2 regions of the Arthrobacter sp. WCS2018Hpa-7 genome follow, and region 1 is predicted to be linked to the other one. Evidence: riboswitches for the same ligand, from Rfam matches in the RefSeq annotation. Region 1 holds a riboswitch; the other holds the start of a gene.
The links. Region 1 has a riboswitch for cyclic di-AMP ahead of RQH14_RS03700 (hypothetical protein). Riboswitches for the same ligand answer to the same signal wherever they lie in the genome.
Positions count from the first base shown of each region.

Region 1 (7,618 bases):
TGGTCAACAGCGATGTCCACCAGGACCGAGCCCGGCTTCATGCGGGCAACGAGCTCGTTGGTGACCAACTTGGGAGCCTTGGCGCCCGGGATCAGGACTGAACCGATCACGAGATCTGCGTCGATGACTGACTTCTCGATCTCGTAGGCGTTGGAGGCAACGGTCTTCAGGCGGCCCTGGTAGAGGGCGTCGAGTTCACGCAGCCTGTTGATGTTGATGTCCATGATGGTGACATCAGCACCGAGGCCCAGCGCCATGGCAGCTGCGTTGGTTCCTGCAACGCCTGCGCCGAGGACAACAACCTTGGCCGGGCGGACGCCCGGTACGCCGCCCAGGAGGACGCCCTTGCCGCCGGCGGGAGCCATCAGAGAGGAAGCGCCGACCACGACCGAGAGGCGGCCTGCGACCTCGGACATGGGGGCGAGCAGCGGAAGGGTGCGGCCTTCCTGCACGGTTTCGTAGGCGATGGCCGTGACGCCGGAGTTGATGAGCTCGGCGGTGAGCTCGGGCTCTGCGGCGAGGTGCAGGTAGGTGAAGAGGATGAGGCCCTTGCGGAAGCGGTGGTACTCGGCCGCGATGGGTTCCTTGACCTTCATGACCATGTCCGCACGGCCCCAGACGTCGTCAGCGTCGTTGACGATTTCGGCGCCGGCGATCGAGTATTCCTCGTCGGTGATGCCCGAGCCGAGGCCTGCGCCGCGCTCAACCAGAACGGTATGTCCGTGGGTGCGGAACTCGTGGACACCTGCGGCCGTGATGGCTACGCGGAATTCGTTGTTCTTGATTTCTTTGGGGACGCCGATGATCATCTGTGGGCTCCATCGTTAGCGGCCTCTTCGGCCGAAAATGTGTTGCGGGCTGTGATTCCAGAATAGATCCGGCTGTGAGGCAGGCGACATGCGTTTGGTCGCGCGCAGATGGAGAAGCCCCGGAAATTCAACGATCTTCATCACGTGAGCTCGACATTTGTCGAGCGATGGAGCGTCAGGTGTCGCCTGCTGTTGGTACGCTTTCCTGATGCAGCAGGACGTGGAACAGATCGTTGAACGCGTGGCGTTGAAGCTGGGCCGCGGACTGTCCCTGGAAGACCTCGACGGCGTCCTCCTCGCCTACAGCTCCAACCAGTCGCACGCCGACCGCGTCCGCGTGAACTTTCTCCTCAGCAAGCGCGTCCCCAGCGACGTCAGTGTGTGGCAACTGTCCCACGGCATCGCCACGGCGGTGCGTCCCGTCGTCGTTCCCGCCAATGAGGAACTCGGCATGTTGGGCCGCGTCTGCGTGCCGCTCCTGGTGCGCGGCTTCCGCGTGGGCTACTTATGGGTCCAGTTGGACGTTGAAGAGCAAAGTGCGACGGCGATACTCGCCGAGTTGCCCGGCGTGCGTGACGAGCTGGACCTGTTGGCGGGGTTGCTCCTTGATTCCAACACCGCAGAATCGGAGTTCCGGCGCAGGCGTGAGCAGGAGTTTCTCTCGGCTTGCAGCGGCGAATCGAATGCCGTGGCCGCCGTGGCCGGGTGGAAGGAAATCCAAGGCCGCGGTCCATGGCAACTGGTGACCATCCTGGACGCGGAAGGTGCGAGGTCCGACGTCGATCCCCTTGCCGCAACCCTGACCCACCGTTCAGCCGCGCTGCAGTCCACCATCGGCGTCAACGCTGCGTTGTTCAGTGCCGGAACGGAGACGCATTCGGTGGTCCTGTTTCGCGAGTCCGGTGGCCGGGCAGACCACGCCCAGGTGCTGGTCCACTATCAAATGGAACTCGCCAAACGCGCGGGCCGCAAGGTGGACCGGGTGATCCTGGGCATCAGCGAGCCGTTCCACGTGATCCGGCAGCTCTCAGGAGCGTACCGGCAGTCCAAAGTTGCGGCGCAGGCCGCCGCGGTCGATCGACCCCTCGGCGAGCTCGTGGACAGCCGGGCCGTAGGCGTCTATCAGCTCTTCGACCGCCTGCTGGCACCCGGAGGCTGGGATGACACCGGTTCCGTGCACTTCCGAACGCTGGAGGACCAAGACAAGAACGGCGAACTCCTGCCCGTCCTGGAACTCCTCTATGACAGTGATGGTTCTGTCCAGGACGTCGCGACCAAACTTCACCTCCACAGGAGCAGCATCTACAACCGGCTCGGCCGGATCCGCCAGCTTATCGGCGCTGACCCGTTGAGCGGAGCGATCCGCCTCGAACTGCACGCTGCCTTGAAAGCCCGCCGCTGGGCAGGCCGGCCACGGATCTAGATTGGAAAGAAGAAAAGGCAGGCACCCTGGGGGTGCCTGCCCTTTTCGCAGGGTCTTGCTTTAGGAACGCCTCAGCCGCTGGCAGCTCCAACGTCCCAATCGGCGTCGGAACGCGGCCGTCCGGCTGCTGCTGCAGTACCGGCTGTGCCATCCCACGTGCGTGGTGGTGCGCGGCAAGCGCGTGCTCATTTGAGGGCGTCCTTTGTCGCGTTAAGGATCTCTTCGAGTGCCGTCTCGGTGGGCTGCGGCGCGGTGGCCGCGCTGGGCTTGCCCGTGGGCTTGGGTTTGGTGGTCTGCGTGGGAGTCCCCGTCGGGGTGGGGGTAGGAGTGGGAGTGGGCGTGACCGTCGGTGTGGTTGTGGGCGTCGGCGTCGTGGGTGGCGTAGTGATCGTGTCCGACGGCACCTCACTGGGTGCCGGCGCAGGCTGGGTGGGGACCGGGCTGGCGGTGCTGGGTGCCGCGGCGATGGTTGACGGCACTGCGGACGGGACCCAGACGGGGTCGGCCAAGGAGACTTTCGGGGTGGGAACGGACGACGGCGACACAGGTGCGGGCGCCTCCGGAACCGTGGCCGGCTGGCCGGCTGCCGACGTCGCTGCAGCTGACGCGGAGGGTGACGAGGCCGTCGAGTAGGAGGCGCTGGGTGCGGGGGCCGCTGTGCCCGAATTTCGATTGGAGGCGTTGGCTTCCTGGGAAGGCGTCTCCTGGCCGAAGAACGGCAGCTCGAGGGCCTGCCCCAAGGTCCCGGCTGTCAGGACCAGGCCGAGGGCGCCAGCCACCACGGCCATGCGCTGGCTCATGTGCTTGACAGACGCAGCTTTACGCAGGACCGCCTGGGGTTCCCGGCCAAGGGACGATCCGCCCATTCCCGGCCTGGAAGAACTGGGAGCGACCGACTGCTTTCGAACGTCCTTGCGGCTTGCCAGTGAAGCCGACGCTGTGGCGGCCGCAGCAACTTGCGCCGGGGATGTGCCCCGCGGTGAAACGGGTGCCGGCGAAGCGGGTGCGGCAGCAGGCTCTTGGCGGGCGGCCACAACGGGAATGGCGGCGGTGGCAGGTTGGGACGCGGCAGGCTGAGGCGTTGTCGGCTGCTCGGGATCCTCCTGCTCGGAACGTGACGCCTGAACAATCGGAATGGCCGAGGTAGGAGGCCCCGGCGTGGTGGAAGCCGGAGCTGCAGCCTGTGCGGCCTCCACGACCGGAATGGCCGCGGTTGCCGGCTCGGCAGCTTCGGAGGGCTCTCCTGTTGCGGATGCAGCTGGCTCGGCCTCGGACGACGCCGGGGCGGCGGGCGCGATCACAGCCAGGGCTGCCCGCTCCCGCTCGGCCGCGCGCGCGGCCGCTCGCGTGATGGGTGTCGCGACGGTGGGAAGGGCCGCAGTGGCGGCCTCCGGCGTCGTGCTTGTCGTTCCGGGTGCGGCAGCAGTGTCTGCCTGCACGCTGATGGGGGATCCGCTGGGTTGGGCCCGACGGCGTCCGGTTGGCTTGGTGCGCTCGCGTTCAGTCTCGGCGCGGCGCGGCTGATCCATGGTTGGGGACATGGTGGTTGCCTCTCAACGCCTTCGAGGTTAGCTGTCGGGTTCGGACGAGGCCGTCCGGCCGCCGTAGCGGCTTCACCCCAAGGACTTTGGAAAGTCCGGGAACTTTTGGGTCCCCCGCCTCTGCCGCGGGTCTGGCGGATCCCGGAATGCGGCAGAGCTCGGCGTCATTCCGGAAGCGGCCCAGCGGAGATACGGGTCGCCCTACGACGGTACATGAGCCGGAAAGTAAAGTCACATTAATATAACGGACGGTAGGCCTCCCAAGATGAGAGGGTTCTAGCGTTTAGGCTTCGGGGCCGGTGCCGGCGCGGGCAACTCATGCTGGATCCTCTGGATCTGCACGGCTTGGTGGGTTTCCGGGCGGAAGATTTCATCCGCCACTCCCAGCATGCCGCCGGTGGCTCCACGCCGGACTTTGCCCTCGCCGCTCCGGCGCGATGACCAGTACCACACGCCGGCCATCAGAGCCGGGAATCCGAGCACTGCAGCCGCCGCGAGCAAGATATCCATGGCCCAACACTAGCTTCGCGCTGCACCGGCAGGTAGACATTGACTATGGACCTGCCTGTGATGCCACCCGTCTCGCCCATGCTCGCCAAGTCCGTCCCCACCATCCCCGATGTTGGGCACTACGAGCCCAAGTGGGACGGATTCCGGACCATCGTCTTCAAAGACGGGGATGAGATCATCCTGGGGAGCCGCAATGAGAAGCCCATGACCCGCTACTTCCCCGAACTGGTGGAGGCGCTGCGGAAGAACCTTCCGGACAAATGCGTGATCGACGGCGAGATTGTCCTGATCGAGGGCAATCGGCTCGAATTCGAGGTGCTTCAGCAGCGGATCCACCCGGCCGACAGCCGGGTGAGGATGCTCGCCGAGAAGACCCCGGCGTCCATGATCGCGTTCGACATCCTCGCCCTCGGCGACGACGACCTCATGGGCAGGCCGTTCTCCGAACGCCGCGCCATTTTGGAGCGTGCGCTGGCCAAGGCGGAGCCTCCCGTGTACGTCACGCCCGCGGTCACGGCCCTGGAGCGCGCGCAGGAATGGTTCGTGCAGTTGGAGGGCGCAGGTCTGGACGGGGTGCTGTCCAAGCCCTTGGACGGGATGTATTTACCCAACAAGCGCGTGATGTTCAAGACCAAGCACGAGCGCACCGCGGACTGCGTGGTGGCTGGCTTCCGCTGGCACAAGACCGCGAAAGTTGTGGGGTCCATGCTGTTGGGTCTTTATAACGACGCCGGTCGACTCCAGCATGTGGGGGTGGTGGCATCGTTCCCCATGGCCAAGCGAGAGGCCCTGGTGGCTGAGCTTGAGCCGTACCAAGTGGAACTCAGCGAGCACCCGTGGGGGGAATGGGCCAGTCAAGGCGAGGGGGCTGCAGGGTCCAGGATGCCCGGCGCCCAAAGCCGGTGGAGCGGAGGCAAGGATTTCTCCTTTGTGCCGTTGCGTCCCGAGCTGGTAATTGAAGTGGCGTACGACTACATGGAGGGCGAGCGGTTCCGCCACACCACGCAGTTTCGCAGGTGGCGGCCGGACAGGACCCCCGAGAGCTGCACCTACTCGCAGTTGGAGGAGCCGGTTGCGTACGATCTCGGGAAGATCCTGACCCTGCCTTAGCCGGTCCCGCCTGGGCGTTCAGTCGTGGCCGGAGCTACTCTTCGTGTCCTTGGTCGCTGCTCATGCTGCCCTCGGCGGGCGGGGTTTCTCCCGGGGGTACTCCGCCGCCGGGTTCCAAGCCCGTGACGTTTCCGTCGAGGGGATCCGGGTTGGCAGATGCTGCAGGGTCCTCGTCCTCGTCCTGGCGCATGTCGGGATCCTCGTGGATGCTGTCGGCATCGGATGTTGTGTCAAACGGCCCTGTAGCGCCGGTTGCACCGAAGCCTTGGGTTTCCTCATTCGAGTCTGCAGCAGTCACAATCAGCCCTTTCGTAAGCAAACTTACTAATACTCTTGCTCCGTCAGCCTAGCCGGGAGGAGCTGACTCAACAAGCAGGCCAATGCCGGCGGCATCGTGCGTTAGTACTCAGCGATGAGGCGCAGTGGTGGTAACGAAGCTCCGGATGGCGTCGGCCACAGCTTGGGGCCGCATATGTTGCGCTACGTGCCCGACGCCGGGGATCTCCACCAAGCGCCCCTGGTCAACCGTCCTCGAAAGCCGGAGCGACCAGTCCGGGCCGGCCACGTTGTCTCGGCTTCCCCTCAGGACCAACACGGGGACCTTGATGCCAGCCAAGCGCTTTTCAGTGGGGTACCTCATCATCACGGGCAGTTCAGTGAGGTACCAGCGCGGACCGCAGCGGAAATAGTCCGACGTGACGATCCAATTGGAACCCGGGCTTTCGCGGAGCATCCCGTCAAGGAAAAGAGCCACGGACTGGCGCCTCACGTTCTTGTGCCGCGAATCGACAACAGGCCCCATCAGCACCACCTGCCGGGCCCGTTCCGGAGCATGCAAGGCCGCTTCGATCACAAATTGCGCACCCATCGAATGGCCCACCAGAACGTAGGAACCGATGCCGCGGGCAGCGAGGACCTCCGCAATGAAGGCACCGTAGTCCTCCACCGAGAGCTGTCGATCAGGCTTTGGAGTCCCTGCAAACCCCGGTAGGTCCAGGGAGTAGGTAGGTGCGCTCGCGGCAAGGACTGTATGCAGCCGGGCCAAATATCGGTGCGAGACCCCGATGCCGTGGACCAGAATGTAGGCGGGCCCGGAAGGAGGCGTCCCTTCGGTCCAGAGGATCCGTCCCTTGAGGCCCAAGGCCTCGACGTCGGCAGATAAGAGCGCTGCCGGTTTCCCCTTCGCTTCCATCAAGGGTTCCGCTGCAGGAACACCGGAGCTCCGGGGCCACTCAGCTCGTCCTCCGCTATTGGTCTTCCGGACACCGCCAGCAGCAGCGCAATGGCGGGCCCTTCAACGGCTGGCCCATCCCCGTGATCGAAAGCTGCGTCAGTGGCCACCAGACGCCAGCCCTGTGCCACTTCCTTGCCTCCGCCCATCTTGGTGGTGGTCCGCACCTGATAATGCAGGGCTGTGGCGACGTGCGCTGCTGGGTAGTCACGGCGGATCCCCAGCGGGCGGCGGATGTCCTCGCCGTGCACGAATGCTTCAACCAGCCGAGTTCCCAAGCCTGCAGGCGGCCCGGATGTCCGGGAGAGCGCGGCCTGCAACTGGACCAGCGTCTTCCCCGGGTCTGGGGTCCTTTCGCGCTCAACACCCACGGCATTGTCGCGGTCAAAATCCATCCGGGAGGCAATCATGCGTCGAATGAAGCCGAGGCGCGTGGTCTTGGCGCTGTCGATCACGTGCGCCAGGACATCATGGACGTCCCAGCCCGGGCACAGCGACGGAGTCCTCCATTGGGATGGCAGAAGTGGTTCCAGGTCCCGGATCAGGGCACGGCGTTCCTCATGCACCACGGGCCACACAACGGAGGGGGAAGTCGAAGCCATACCGCTATTGAACCCCATGCCTACTCCCGGGTGGCGTCGTCGGACCTTGTGGCGTCATCGGATTCGTTGGGGTCGCTTGCCGGGCGTGAAGATTCACGGGCGGCGGACGCCGCAGCCGCGTCCCGGCGTCGTGCGATTTTTGATTCCGTCCACATGGCAACCGCCACGAACACTGTGCACGCAAACATGAAGGTTGCCACAAAGTTCAATCCCATGGCAGAGCCCAAGGGTGCGGCAAGGGCCATGGCGGCCAACCCGGCCACGATATGCCACCCTTTGAAATTGCCCACCGATCAAGCGTAACCCCGGCTTTAAGGGGTGCTGGCCCGTTGGCTGGGATCGTTGCTTGATCCTTATCACTGTGGACACTATTGGCCGGCGATGACGTCATT
Region 1 covers NZ_JAVTJB010000002.1:229,282-236,899, forward strand. Annotated here, with positions in the region: gene ald (alanine dehydrogenase) at 1-809, opposite strand, end outside; gene RQH14_RS03695 (helix-turn-helix domain-containing protein) at 1,018-2,232, shown strand; gene RQH14_RS03700 (hypothetical protein) at 2,418-3,773, opposite strand; cyclic di-AMP (ydaO/yuaA leader) riboswitch at 3,776-3,920, opposite strand; gene RQH14_RS03705 (hypothetical protein) at 4,050-4,283, opposite strand; gene RQH14_RS03710 (ATP-dependent DNA ligase) at 4,329-5,393, shown strand; gene RQH14_RS03715 (DUF6480 family protein) at 5,428-5,691, opposite strand; gene RQH14_RS03720 (alpha/beta hydrolase) at 5,800-6,585, opposite strand; gene RQH14_RS03725 (maleylpyruvate isomerase family mycothiol-dependent enzyme) at 6,585-7,244, opposite strand; gene RQH14_RS03730 (hypothetical protein) at 7,247-7,516, opposite strand; gene RQH14_RS03735 (helix-turn-helix domain-containing protein) at 7,595-7,618, opposite strand, start outside.

Region 2 (7,618 bases), on a different contig from region 1:
TGGCGCCCGGCGGAATCAGCCCTCCCGTCACAATGGGACTTGCCTGGTGGGGGGCAAGCCTCTGGCCTGGTTCGCTAAGGATCCACGGCCCGCTTCCGTTGACGGCCCAGCCGTCCATGGCTGAGGAAGCGTAGTGCGGCATATCCTGCACTGCCAGGGCATCGGCAGCGAGGGTGCGTCCGAGGGCTGAGCTGAGCGGCACAGGACCCGCAGGGATGGGAGTGGCAACATCGAACGCGCGCTGCCGGGCCTCCTGCCACGTGTGTGCCGCGTGATGGCCCTCTGCAGGGGCCTCCGTCATTCGGCGTCAGCCTCGGACTCCGAGTACTCCTTGGCAATCTTGCGGGCCAGTTCCAGGGCGGCGTTCATGGCCGCGTCATCGCTTGCCTGGCCGATGCCGCGGGCCATGCCTGCCGCGTAACCGGCGATGAAGGTGGTCAAGGGCGCTGCGGGGCGCACCACTGAATGCGCGGCCACTCCGGCAACGGCGAGCACTTCGTTGACGTCCACTTCAACGCCTTCAAGCTCGAATGCCTGCAGCAGTGTGCGGCACCATTCCTCGAGCGTCTCTTCCTGGCTCTTCACGTCCGCCTCCAACTTGTAGTCAATGCCCAGGGCCGCAGCGTCCTCCCATGTATCCACGTCATCCGTGGAGCCTGCGGGGACGCCAACGTCCAGCAGGTTCAGCCTAGCAAGCAGGCGGAACACTGAAGAGTCCGTTAACCCGGAACCTTGGGAAGCTACGGCCACTTCGCGGTCCAGGGCTGCGGTGTCGTATACCCCCAGGAGCGGTTGCTTCCGTCCGTCCTCGGAAACTGCCATGGCACCCTCCACTCCGGGGTGCGCTGCCAGCGCTTCCCACAGATGGGAGATTCCACGGGAGGCATGCGGCATGTCGCAGGCGAGAATCAAAGTCCACGGGGCGCCCGCACCGCTGCCTTCCAGCGCAGTCAACCCGGCAGCAATAGCAGCGGCCGGACCCGCGAATGCCGGTTCCTCCCGTGCCCGCAGCACTTCGACCGGCAGTGTCCCACCGCCCGTTCCTGAAGCATCAGGACCTACCACCACCACGGCCGTTGCACCCCGGACCGATTGCAGGGCACGCGACAGGAGCGTTTCGCCGTCGTACGTCAACGATGGCTTGGGCACGCCACCGAGGCGGGTGGCCCTGCCACCCGCCAGAATCACGGCATTGAACTCCATCCGCCCAGATTACCGGGGCGGCCGGAGTTCAGCAGAAATCGATCAGGCAGCGGATTCCGGCAACAGGAACGGGTCCCAGTCCGGCGCAGGTTTCTCGAGTTCTTTGATCTGCCACATGGTTCCCTGGGGCACCCCGGGCGTGAAACGGAGTTTCCAACCCATTTCAGCCAGCGTGTGGTCGCTCTTGGCGTTGTTGCATTTCAAACACGCCGCAACCAGGTTTTCCCAGGAATCCGCGCCGCCCCTGGATTTGGGGTGGACGTGGTCTATGGTGTGGGCTGTTTTCCCGCAGTAGGCGCAGCGATGGCCGTCGCGGCGAAGGACCCCGCGTCGGCTCACGGCGGTAATCCTGTTGTACCGGGGACGGATGTAGCGGTTAAGGAGGATCACGGAGGGGCGTCCAAGAATCTCCTGTGGCCCGACGACAGGCTCGTCGCCTTCGGCCACTACGCTAGCTTTCCCAGTCAACACAAGGACCAGCGCCCGGCGGAATGTTATTACCGCCAGCGGTTCATATCCAGCATTCAGAACGAGTGTGCGCATGCACGTACCTCTTCACGGCCGCACCCGTCAGGGGCACGAGGGCCGGCTGCCCTCTGCTTGTACGGGCTGTGGATCGACAAGATAAGGGTAAGCACTCATATGCCGTATCAACGAATTTTTCCGTCGTTTCCCGTGCAGTGTCGTTAAGAGTTCATGCGAGGTTAAGGCGTCGGGAGCCGAATCCGTCCGTTAAAGCAGAACACCCCGCCGGCCTGAGCCTGCGGGGTGTTGCTGTCAAAGCGGAATGCTGGATCAGCCGTTGACGCGGATGAAAACCGGGCCGGAGCCGACGTTGACGCTGAACAGTGCCGTGGTGGATCCGTTCCATCCACCGTGGACTGCCTGGCCGTTGCCGACGTACACAGCGATGTGGGCCTGTCCGGCGAGACCGCCGTTGGCGTAGTAAGCGAGGTCGCCGGGCTGTGCTTCCGCTGCGCTGACCGTGCGGCCAAGGGAGAGGTAGCCGGCCGGCCAGTCGTGGAAGTTGATGCCAACTGCTGCCAGGGAGTTCGTCACCAGCATGGTGCAGTCCTGGGTGACGCCGAGCTGTGCGTAGGCGGCAGCGGCGATTGCAGCGCCAAGGCCACTGGCAGCGGCCGGAGCCTTTGCCGCAGGAGCCGCGGGGTTGACGGCCAACGTGGCGTTGCCGGCAGTCGCCGTGCTTTCTGCGGCCTTCTTGGTTTCTACCTTCGCAGGAGCCTTCTTCTCTACGGGAGCCGGAGCCTGCACCGTGGTGACCACGGGGCGCTCGTAGGAGATGGCAACGGTGGAGTCCGCAGCGATGGTGGCCTGGACTACCGACTGGACGTCAAGGGTGGACGTCGAGGTGGACTCACGGTCCACGTTGGTGTCGGCTGCGTTGGCAGCAACACTGCCGGTCAGGACCAGGCCTGAAGCTGCGGCAATAACAGCCGCCTGGCGGCCTACGCCGCCGGCGTTTTCACTGACGGCCTTCGCGATCACGGCAAGCGAGCTGGTCTTGGGGGCCTCAGCGCGATGCCGTGCAACCTTGGATGCACTGGTCATGGTTTTCTCTTTTCGTATCCGCGTGTAGTTGGGGTACACGCGGCTCATTGGTGCGCCAGCACTTGGGGGCATGCTGGCGAACCCCGAACCGGATTGTTTCTAGCGGAGGGTAAAGAAGGAGGACGTGCCCGTGGAGGCAGCCGAGTGCAGGAGCGTGCCCTGTCCCGGGTTCAAGGCGCTGATCATCATGCCGTTGCCAACGTAGATGCCTACGTGTGCTCCGCCGTTCTGCATGACCAGGTCACCGGGGGCAGGAGTGCTGGTGGGCTTCATGGCAGTCCAGGCGTTGACGCGCGGGATGCTGATGCCAGCCTGGGCGTAGACCCACTGGGTGAAGCCGGAGCAGTCCCATCCGTTGGGCGTGGTGCCGCCCCAAACGTACGGGTGGCCGATGCCGGTGTAGGCGATCGCGGCGAGGCCGGAAGCGGCGGCGCTGGAAGCAGCGTCCTTGGCTTCGGACGACTTCGCGGTCACAGCGGCTGCGGTGGTCTGGTTGCCATTGGCCGCGGTCCGCTGGGTGGTCTGCGAAGCGCGCTGGACAACCTTGGGAGCTTCCTTGGTGGCCACTACAGGGCTTTCGAAGGAAACAGTGGCGGTGGGCTCTGCGGTGACTACCGCAGTGGTGACCATCTGCTGGGTGCTGGAGGCTTCCGACTTGGAAACGTCGGTGTCCGCTGCCTGGGCCGGAAGACCGACACTGAGGACGAGGCCTGAGGCTGCTGCCAGGACGACGGCCTGGCGGCCAACGGTACCGGCGTTGGATGAAACAGCCTTGGAAAGCGTGTTCAAGGGGTTCGTGCGAACCGATTCAGCGCGGTGGCGCGCAGGGGTAGTGCGTGATGACACGTAGGTAGCCTCTCCCAATGCCTGCGAGGTGAGCTGTCGGATTCGGATGGGAGTCATCCGGCCACGCTGCTTCAAGGAAGCTTTGCGACTTAACCCCAAGGCCTTCTTGCGAAGACCAGAAGTGGTTCCCCCGCCCCTGCCAGACGATTTATGCGAACGGACCTCGAGTGGTGGCAGAGCTAGGCAATCCACTCAAGTGCACCGGCCCCCTAAAAAGCCGATGCGCTTTGTACGGTACAACAGTTGAACGCGAATGTCACATTCAGGTCACGGGGTGTGTCACGAATGCGAGAGACAACCATCAACTGGACTTAGAGCCAGCCCATGGGGTCAACGACTTCACCGTTGACCTGTACTTCAAAGTGGAGGTGGCAGCCTGTGGAGGCGCCCGTGGTGCCGCTCAGCGCCACAGTGTCGCCGCGGCTGACCGTCTGGCCTACTTTGACGGTGAAGGACGACAGGTGGTTGTACGTGGTCTCCAGGCCGTTGCCGTGGTCTACCACGACGCGGTTGCCTCCGCCGTACTCGTGCCATCCGGCAAAGGTGACCTTGCCACTGGCCGCGGCATGGACGGCGGTGCCGCACTGGGCCACGAAGTCCTGGCCGCGGTGGAAGTCGCCGGAACCACCCGTGAGGGGGCTGACGCGGTAGCCGAACGGGGAAGCCGTCGTCAGGGTGTCCAGGGGGCTGGCCATGGTGCCTGTGGACGAGGCGCGCTGGATGCTGCCGGCGGACTGCGCGCTGAGCAGTTGCTTCAGCTTGCCGTCGGGGTCGGCTGCGGTAGCTACTGCGGCACGGCTGAAATCGATCTTGGCTGATGCAGCGGCGGAAACCTCGGGCTGGCTGCCACCTGTGACGGCCAGGGCCGACTCGGTCTGGCCGGATTCCGAGGTGGCCATGACCGGGCTCGTGGCCGGCAGACCGACAGTCAGGGCAAGTCCGGTGGCGGCAAGCGCAACTCCGGCCTTTTGCCCGACGCCACTGGCTGCGGCGAAGTCGGCAACCTGGCGCAACGGGCTCTTACGGCGACGCACCTGGCGTTCGGTGTCGCGTGGCCGGATCTCCGATACGACGCGGGCTGGCCGCAGCTCAGCAGCGGGGCCGGACGCGCGGCGGCGGCCCCTGACGTTCTGCGTTGTCAAACTCTGTTCCTCTCTGAAAAGCCTGCGAAGTTAGCTGTCGGATTCGGGTCAGAGAGTTCAAAGACCCGGTCCGCACGAAGCGCTCACGGCACACAGGTATCCCAGGAGGGACTTGCGTCAATGGGCACTTCTGCTGCGGACTTCACCCCAAGGCTGCTTCTTTAGACAGCCGCTTGTGGTTCCCCCGCCTCTGCCAGTGGTGGATGACACACCTGTTCCGTTGGCAGAGCTCGGCTCCGGAACAGGTAACGCTTTGGTATCAGCGCTAGTAGATAACTATAGGCGATTAAGCCCCGCAGTAATAAATTCGTTATCAACAGGAACAGGCATGGCGCGGCGGTCCCTTATCACTAATCCTGAAAAACCGCAGGTCACACGCGCGCCAACAGCTCGAAAGTGAGATATGACACCGCGTGAAGGGAAGGGGGCGTCAGCTGACGGAGACGAAGACGTGCGCCGCCACCTCGGGCGGAAGTTCCAGTGCACCCTCGATGCCGGGGACCCGGACGGAAATGTACTCGCCCACGCGCTCCAGCGAGACAGCCGCGCCGGGGCGGATACCGCCCTCATCCAGTTGGGTGAGGAGTTCAGGCTCAACCTGGATGGGCTCCGCCAAGCGGGTGACCGCCACGCGGGAATTCGGCGCATAGCCGTCCATGGCCTGCAGGAGGTTGACGTCGAGGCGGGGGAACGGTTGGCTGGCAAGTCCACCGAGCGCTTCAAGGCCCGGGATGGGGTTGCCGTACGGGGATTCGGTGGGGTGTTCCAGAAGTTCGTAGAGCCGGCGCTCCACACGCTCGCTCATCACGTGCTCCCAGCGACATGCTTCGTCGTGGACATAGGCCCAGTCCAAGCCAATGACATCAGCCAGGAGACGCTCGGCGAGGCGGTGCTTTCGCATGACCTCGGTGGCGCGCTTCCGCCCCACCTCGGTCAATTCCAGGTGGCGGTCGTTGGAAACAATCACCAGGCCGTCGCGCTCCATGCGTCCGATGGTCTGGGAAACAGTGGGTCCGGAGTGCCGCAGCCGCTCGGCGATGCGGGCCCTGAGAGCCACAATGTTTTCTTCTTCAAGCTCCAAAATGGTCCGAAGATACATCTCAGTGGTATCGATCAGATCCGTCATCCAGCTCAGCTCTCCTCGAACGCAGTTCCTTGCGTAATCTCCACCGTACCGCGTCCCTTGCCGGGTGGACGGTGTGCACCGCCGCCCCATGAACGCCAACCACCAGCCTAGCTTATTTGGAATTACTCTGGATAATTCCGGTCGCATATGGTTGGCCGGCGTTCCACGTGGCGGACTATGACGGCCACAGGTTCCTGCCTCCGCGCCCGGTCAGGCAGAATTGGGGTGTCGAAGGGGCAGATAATGCCACCTGCCACGACCCATCTCTAGCCGATACCCATTGGAGCCACACGTGAGCGACAACAGCATCACCATTCCCGCCGATCTGCTGCCCAAGGACGGCCGCTTCGGCGCTGGACCGTCCAAGGTCCGTCCGGAACAGATCGAGGCCTTGTCTGCCGCGTCGTCCACCATTCTCGGCACGTCCCACCGCCAGGCTCCGGTCAAGAACCTTGTGGGTTCGGTCCGGGAAGGCCTCAGCCAGTTCTTCCGTGCGCCCGAAGGATATGAAGTTGTCCTCGGCGTCGGCGGATCCACGGCATTCTGGGATGTCGCCGCATTCGGCCTGGTGGAGAAGAAGGCCCAGCACCTCTCGTTCGGCGAGTTCGGTTCGAAGTTCGCTGCTGCCACCAACAAGGCGCCGTTCCTTGATGCCTCCTCGATCATCAAGGCCGAGCCTGGCACCCGCCCGGTGTCGCAGGCCGAAGCCGGCGTCGACGTTTACGCCTGGCCCCAGAACGAGACCTCCACGGGTGTTGCGGCTCCCGTCAAGCGTGTCCAGGGCGCCGACGACGGCTCCTTGATCCTGGTGGACGCCACGTCCGCTGCCGGCGGCCTGGATGTCGACGTCGCCGAGTCCGACGTCTACTACTTCGCCCCGCAGAAGAACTTCGCCTCCGACGGTGGTCTCTGGCTGGGCCTCTTCTCCCCCGCCGCCCTGGAGCGTGCGGCACGGATCAAGGCCAGCGGCCGCTGGATCCCGGACTTCCTGGACCTGCAGACGGCCATCGACAACTCCAAGCTGAACCAGACGTACAACACGCCTTCCCTGTCCACGTTGGTCACCTTGGACGCCCAGGTGCAGTGGCTCAACAGCAACGGTGGCCTGGACTTCGCCAGCAAGCGCACGGCGGACTCCGCCAACCGCATCTACTCCTGGGCCGAGGCCTCGGAGTACGCAACGCCGTTCGTCACGAACGCCGAAGACCGCTCCAACGTCATCGCTACCATCGACTTCGACGACTCCATTGATGCCGCAGCCATCGCCAAGGTCCTGCGCGCCAATGGCGTGGTGGACACTGAGCCTTACCGCAAGCTCGGCCGCAACCAGCTGCGCATCGCGACGTTCGTCGCCATCGAGCCGGACGACGTTTCCGCCCTGCTCGCCAGCATCGACTACGTGGTGGGCGAACTGAAGAAGTAGCACCACAGGCTGCCAGTCGGCGTCGTTCGGAAAGTTCCGGACGGCGCCGCTGCCGTCTAACGCCGCTGCCTGTTAAGCCACGACGACTAAGCCGCCACCCACGAGAGCCCGCTTAGCGAACCAGCCCCGGGCCGTCGTCGTCCTCGTCGGTGACCGGACGGGCCAGCAACGACTCCACCCGGAAATGCCGCAGGCCACTGGCGCGGCGGTCGAAGCGGAGGCGCAACTGCTTGGCGCGGATGATCCAGGCCAAACCCACGACGGCGGCGCTGACGCCGGCCAACGCTGCAACGCCCACGGCCCACCGCG
Region 2 covers NZ_JAVTJB010000028.1:25,895-33,512, reverse strand. Annotated here, with positions in the region: gene RQH14_RS21055 (molybdopterin molybdotransferase MoeA) at 1-301, opposite strand, end outside; gene RQH14_RS21050 (NTP transferase domain-containing protein) at 298-1,203, opposite strand; gene RQH14_RS21045 (HNH endonuclease) at 1,246-1,746, opposite strand; gene RQH14_RS21040 (NlpC/P60 family protein) at 1,999-2,772, opposite strand; gene RQH14_RS21035 (NlpC/P60 family protein) at 2,872-3,618, opposite strand; cyclic di-AMP (ydaO/yuaA leader) riboswitch at 3,623-3,804, opposite strand; gene RQH14_RS21030 (M23 family metallopeptidase) at 3,930-4,760, opposite strand; cyclic di-AMP (ydaO/yuaA leader) riboswitch at 4,765-5,006, opposite strand; gene RQH14_RS21025 (metal-dependent transcriptional regulator) at 5,191-5,886, opposite strand; gene serC (phosphoserine transaminase) at 6,179-7,309, shown strand; gene RQH14_RS21015 (MFS transporter) at 7,422-7,618, opposite strand, start outside.
Region 2: another riboswitch for cyclic di-AMP. It lies ahead of RQH14_RS21035 (NlpC/P60 family protein); the one in region 1 lies ahead of RQH14_RS03700 (hypothetical protein).